One region of the Lysinibacillus sp. NPDC094403 genome, then DNA from elsewhere that is predicted to be linked to it. Evidence: predicted binding sites of a transcription regulator. Region 1 holds the regulator's gene; the other holds the start of a gene.
What was found. Region 1 encodes CtsR, which represses protease genes until heat stress. Its sites were predicted from a motif close to ATGGTCAATAAAGGTCAAACA; they were not measured.
Positions count from the first base shown of each region.

Region 2: ACQKMV_RS01340 (ATP-dependent Clp protease ATP-binding subunit) is a predicted target of CtsR. The motif match lies at 1,629-1,649, and genes of this name have one in related genera.

Region 1 is NZ_JBNNTL010000012.1:53,897-57,321, reverse strand. Features, by position in the region: gene ACQKMV_RS16780 (class I SAM-dependent methyltransferase) at 6-689, opposite strand; gene ACQKMV_RS16775 (DUF4870 domain-containing protein) at 812-1,117, shown strand; gene ACQKMV_RS16770 (CtsR family transcriptional regulator) at 1,320-1,790, shown strand; gene ACQKMV_RS16765 (UvrB/UvrC motif-containing protein) at 1,805-2,353, shown strand; gene ACQKMV_RS16760 (protein arginine kinase) at 2,350-3,425, shown strand, end outside.
Region 2 is NZ_JBNNTL010000001.1:305,484-308,908, reverse strand. Features, by position in the region: gene ACQKMV_RS01340 (ATP-dependent Clp protease ATP-binding subunit) at 1-1,565, opposite strand, end outside; gene ACQKMV_RS01335 (Crp/Fnr family transcriptional regulator) at 1,838-2,524, shown strand; gene ACQKMV_RS01330 (hypothetical protein) at 2,670-3,035, opposite strand; gene ACQKMV_RS01325 (metal-sulfur cluster assembly factor) at 3,195-3,425, opposite strand, start outside.

The sequences.
Region 1 (3,425 bases):
AAATTTTATACGCTCTCTCTATAGCATATCCAGCCGCCAAATAAAGTAGTGGCAAAGAATCTAGATGGTTTTGTAAAGCCAGCCTGCTGTAAGAGTGATAAAATATCCTCTTCAAGCATAAATGAAAGAGAACGAATGGATTTCTCCATTTCCGCTACGTCTGATGGTGATAGCTTTGTATGCTGTAGCCAATAAGCACGCCATAAATCAAATTGTAGCTCAGTTTCTAAGGAACCAGGCTGCCCGTATTTTGAGACGAGCACAAATGGAGCACCAGGCTTTAAATTATTTGCTATTTTTTTTAATGTTTCAAGCTTCTCTTGAGTATCTTGTATAAAATGAAGCACTAGTACGCAGCTTGCTGCATCAAACTTCACTGAAGGTAGCTTAGTTTCCAGTATAGTTCCTTGATATAAAGAAATATTATTAGGTAGAGATTTTAAACGTTCGCCAGCTATTTGTAGCATCGCCTCTGATGGATCGATACCAACAAATGACCAATGAGGTCTTTTCTCTGCAAGTTGTAAAATTTCATTACCGCTTCCAGAGCCAACTACTAAAAATTCAGCTTTCTCATGTAATGTAGATTGATAAAAGGTTTGTGTTAAACGTAGCATTGCATCGTAGCTTGGTAGCGTACGACGAATACCTTTTTCATATTCGTTTGCAAGTGTGTTATTAAATTCCATCAAGTATCACATGCCTTTCAAAAATTTTATAAATCCAATTTATATTTGAAACTATTTAAGGTATGGTGCCGTAAATAATAGTACATAAAATAAAGAAAAATTAAATGGAAGGGTTGATATAAGTGGAAACTAAATGGTCTAAGGTAATCATACACGCAAGTGCGTTTTTTGCGCCATGGGTAGTACCAATTATATTTTTCTTAATTAGTTCGGATGAAGAAATAAAAGCTATTTCCGTTCAAGCGTTACTGTTCCAAGTTGTGATGTGGGTTTTAGTTGGAATTTCAAGTGTTTTAAGTTTTTTATTAATTGGCATACCGTTTTTAATAATTTTCGGGATCATGTTATTTGTTGTACCAATTATCGGTATTGTGAAGGCTTTATCTGATGAGCCTTGGCGTTATCCAATTGTTGGTCGCTGGGTATAATTTTTATAGACGCAAGTATATGCTAGTTGCATATGCTTGCGTTTTTTCTATTGCTGAAAAGGGTATCTTATAACTAAGGATAGGCGCATTAATTTTTCTGTGGGCGAAATAATTGCAATTATTTTCAAGCGTTTTGTATAATATACTCAAAGAAAGTCAAAGATAGTCAAAGTCAGTGAAGTAAGCGAGGTGAATTCCTAAAATGCGTAATATATCAGACATCATAGAAGGCTACTTAAAACAAGTACTTGAATTAGGTGGAGAAGGGCATATTGAAATAAAACGTAGTGAAATCGCGGATAAATTTCAATGTGTACCCTCACAAATAAATTATGTAATTAATACAAGATTTACGGCCGAACGAGGTTACCTTGTTGAAAGCAAACGTGGTGGTGGTGGATACATTCGAATTTTACGTGTCCGCGCGAATTCACAAATTGATCTAATCGATGATGTCCTCAGGCAAATAGAAAGTGGGGCATCGCAAACAATGGCAGAAGATTTAGTTTATCGATTAATTGATGAGCAGGTAATTTCAAAGCGAGAAGCGAAATTAATGTTAGCGGCAGTTGATCGCTCAACTATCGATTTGCAACTCCCGTTACGAGATAAAATTCGAGCCAAAATTTTACGAGCGATGCTAACAACGATTAAATATGAACAGCAAAAATAAAAGAGGTGATGGAAATGATTTGCGAACATTGTAAGCAGCGTAATGCGACAGTTACCGTAACACAAGTTCAAAGTGGTCAAAAGGTGGAGCACCATTATTGTGACGTCTGCGCCTCGCAGTTCCATCCATTTCATGCTGAATTTAAGCAAGAGCCAATATCTATTCAACAGCTATTATCCAATTGGTTTGGCTCACCTTCATGGCAGCAACAAAAAGTGGGTGAAAAACAGCAGTCGCAACCACAAACTCAAACATGTCCACAATGTGGATTTACGTATAAACGGTTTTTAAAAGAAGGTAAATTTGGATGCCCTATCTGCTATGACACCTTTAGCGAACACTTACCGAAGCTCTTTAACCGTATACAGGCTGGTCCTCAGCATATAGGGAAAGTGCCCGGTGCTCAAAGTAATGTCTATGTCATCAAAAAGCAAATTGAAGATATTCGTAAACGTATGAGGGTTGCTGTAGATGAAGAGCAATTTGAAGAGGCAGCTAAGCTTCGTGATGAAGTGAAGGAACTTGAGAAGCAGCTACAATTCGAAGGTGGTGATGTGTCGTGATGATTGAAGGGTTTTTAGAGCGTGCTACACCAATATGGATGAGTATGGAGGACGATTATTCAGATATTGTCATTAGTACGCGCATCCGCCTTGCTCGAAATTTAGATGGTTATCGTTTTCCATTAGCCTTTACAGAGGATGAGGCATTACAGGTGGAACAGGCAGTTACACATGCAATAAAGGATAGTACAGAACTTCAAGAAAATTACTCATATTTTGCTATAAAGGATTTAACACCTTTACAGCGTCAAATACTTGTAGAAAAACATTTAATTAGTCCTCAACTTGCAAAAAAAGAGCAAGTTGGCTCCATGCTTTTATCTGATGACGAATCAACTAGCATTATGGTGAACGAAGAAGATCATTTACGCATTCAATGTATGACAGCGAGTTTTCAACTTCAAAAGGCATACGAGCAGGCCAATAAAATTGATCGTACCTTAGATAAAGCTTTGCCTTATGCATTTCGAGATACATTTGGTTATTTAACAAGTTGTCCAACAAATATTGGTACGGGTTTACGAGCGTCTGTCATGATGCACCTGCCAGCCCTTACACTTACTGGTCAGATGAATCAAATCATTAATGCAATGACGCGATTAGGAATGACTGTAAGGGGAATATATGGAGAGGGTAGCGAAAATACGGGTAATGTTTACCAAGTTTCAAATCAGATTACACTAGGGAAAACAGAGGACGATATTTTAGCTGACATCCAAAGTGTCGCTGAAAAAATAATTCAAAAAGAACGGCATGCAAGAGGCAAGCTAATGGAAAAAGCAGAGCTTGCTTTAGAGGACCGCGTATACCGTGCTTTAGGTACTTTAACACATGCTCGAATTTTAACGAGTGAGGAAGCAGCTACCTGTCTATCCAATGTTCGTTTGGGGGTAGATTTACAGTTAATTGAAGGTATTAAAGCGACCAAATTAAACGAATGTGTAGTCAGTATGCAACCTGGATTTTTACAGCATTATGCAGGGGACGTTTTGCCACCTGCTGAGAGAGATCGCGTACGAGCTGAGATGCTTCGTGATGCATTATATCGAGAAAATATGAGTAAGCCAATTAT
Region 2 (3,425 bases), on a different contig from region 1:
TTTCGGCGAACAGCTTCTGTTAATTGTCCACCTTCCTCGTAGCCAACATAACCTGGAGGTGCCCCTACAAGACGTGATACGCTATGTTTCTCCATATATTCACTCATATCAATGCGAATAAAATGATCCTCAGAATCAAACAGCTGAGCCGCTAGTGCCTTCGCAAGCTCTGTTTTACCAACACCTGTTGGCCCTAGGAATAAAAAGCTACCAATTGGTCGATGCGGGTCTTTGATACCAGCTCGAGCACGCCATACCGCTTCTGTGACAAGCTGTACAGCATTATCTTGTCCGACAACACGCTCATGCAATGTATCTTTTAAGCGCAATAATTTTTCACGCTCACCTTCTACTAATTTCGTCACTGGTATTCCCGTCCAGCGTGAGACAATAGATGCGATTTCATCAGCTGTTACCTCTTCACGTAAAATACGTGATTCCGTACCATTCTCTAATTGTTTTTCCATCTCTTGAATTTCCTTTTCAAGAGTAGGAATTTTACCATGACGTAATTCAGCAGCTTTATTTAAATCATATTTACTTTCTGCTTCATCTAAGTCACGGCGGTATTTATCCAGTTTTTCACGTTTTTTCTGAATGCCTTGTAACGCTTCTTTTTCGGTTTCCCATTGTTTACGCATGCCCTCAGAGGATTCCTTGAGGTTTGTTAATTCCTCACGTAGTTGCTCTAGACGCTTTTTACTTGCCTCGTCCTTTTCCTTACGCAATGCTTGCTCCTCAATTTCGAGCTGCATAATACGGCGCGTTACTGCATCCAATTCTTGTGGCATGGAATCAATTTCTGTTCGAATCATCGCACATGCTTCATCGATTAAATCGATAGCTTTATCTGGCAGGAAACGCTCTGTAATATAGCGATTTGAAAGCTCTGCTGCCGCTACAATCGCACGGTCATGAATACGCACCGCATGATGTAACTCAAAGCGCTCTTTTAAGCCTCGTAAAATAGAAACTGTATCCTCAATAGATGGCTCACGTACAAGCACTTGTTGGAAACGACGCTCTAAAGCAGGATCTTTTTCAATATACATACGGTATTCGTCTAATGTTGTAGCCCCAATACAATGTAGCTCACCTCGTGCAAGCATTGGCTTTAACATATTCCCGGCGTCCATTGCACCATCCGTTTTACCTGCACCAACAATAGTATGAATTTCATCAATAAATAAAATGATGCGCCCTTCAGATTCCTTCACTTCTTTAAGTACGCCTTTTAAGCGTTCTTCAAATTGGCCTCGATAACTAGCACCTGCTATTAACGCACTCATATCAAGCTCGTACAAAACGCAATCTTTTAATCCCTCGGGTACATCACCTTTTACAATACGTTGAGCTAACCCTTCTACGATTGCTGTTTTACCAACACCTGGCTCCCCTATTAGTACAGGGTTATTTTTCGTTTTACGCGTTAAAATACGAATAACATTACGAATTTCTTCGTCACGACCGATAACCGGGTCCATTTTACCGTTTTTTACTTCTTCTATTAAATTACGTCCAAATTGTTCTAATGGTTTCTTATTATCTGTTTGTTGAAATTGCATGTTTAGCACTCCTTTTCAATAATGTTAGCGGAATCCCGTTTGCCATTCTGTTTCAAAAAAAAATGTTTGACCTTTTTTGACTAACTTTATTTTACAACATACGACAAACCTTAGCAAAGAAATAGCCCTAAAATTTCTCCCCTTACAACTGGAAAATTACGATATAATAAAAGTATGTTTCTTGAATTTAGTATCGAAATTATTCACCATCCTTTTGTAATAAACAGCCACTTATTACAAAAAGAAAGCGATGTGTTGGAGATATGGTTATAATGGACAATATGCGAGAGAAATTTCATGATCTTTTTCAAAAGCACGGTGTTTTTATCAAAGTGAATAAGGATAGCAAAATTTTTTTAGAGGGCGAACGTGCGAAAGAAATATATTATATAAAAACAGGAGCTATCTCGATCAATCAGGAAACGGAGAACGGGAAGGAATTAACCATTCGTATCTGTGGTCCAGATAGTATCATTGGAGAAGGCTCATTATTTTGTAACTATACGCACAATTCCATGACTGCTAAAGTATTAGAGCCCTCTAGTTTATATGTACTAAGCCTTAAATCACTGGAACTTTTACTAGTGGAACAACCTGCTTTAATGGTGGAATATATGAAGTTGTTGCAGACAGAAAATTTAAAGCATCAAAGTCGTTTGCGCGATTTAGTTTTAAATGGTAAAAAGGGCGCTTTATTTTCAACGCTCATCCGTCTTTCGAATACTTATGGTAAGCCTTTAGAAAATGGTACTATTTTTATCAATTTCCCATTAACAAATACAGAAATCGCTAATTTATGTGCGACGAGTAGAGAAATGATCAATCGCATGCTTAATGATTTAAAGAAACACAATATTATTTCCTTTGAAAAGAGTTATATAACAATTCATGATGTCCAATTTTTAAAAGATGAAATCGCTTGTGAAAATTGTCCGTTACAAATATGTCGTATCGATTAATTCGTTACACGCAAAATCCCCGCTTACGAGTTAAGCGGGGATTTCATATAATAGTCAAGCTTTATGCAAATATACCATTAAATTAGGCCTGTCTGGCAAAGCGAGGGGTTGATTTCCGTTCCGACTGGGCGCTTTGTTGCTGCCGCTACGTTAGCACTACGCTTTCGCACAGAGCAAAGCTTCCTGGGGGCGTCCGATGAGCCGCTTCACTTGCTTTGCTCGCTCCAGGGTCTCGGGCCAACACGATGTTGGTCACGAAGGCGTTATCACAGGATGTGATGGTTTTAGCCTTCGTTCCTCTATTCGCTGATCCCCAAGGAGTCGCCCAGTCTCCACTCCAATCAACCATTTCACTAAGTATGAGCCTTCTGGCATGACACTCTAATTTATAGTGATAAAACAAAATTTCAGCAATGTGTGTTTTGTACGAAAGCAAAGCAACAGAGGAGGAAGCGGCACAATGTTCCAGAATGTCGATCACAGATAAAATTTCGAGAAACGCCGATAGCATCAAGAATCGCCCCCACTGGAAACTGAGTGCCCCGGACCCGGATCCCCCTCATTTTATAGCCCGCAACAATCACAAAAATTCGACTATTTCGTATTTCAAAACTGCAAAATCCCCGCTTACTGTTGCAAGCGGGGATTTCTTATCATGCATTAAGTGGATTTAGCGTACACCTAATGCCATTTTCGCATAGCGTGACATTTTATCTTTTGACCAAGGTGGATTCCATACAATGTTGACATTTGTACTTTTCACTTCTGGAAGTTCACCTAATGCTGTATTCACTTGGTCAACAATCACAGGTCCAAGTGGGCAGCCCATAGAAGTTAGCGTCATTGTAACGGTTGCTACACCTTCTTCATCTAAATCTACATCATATACTAAACCTAAGTT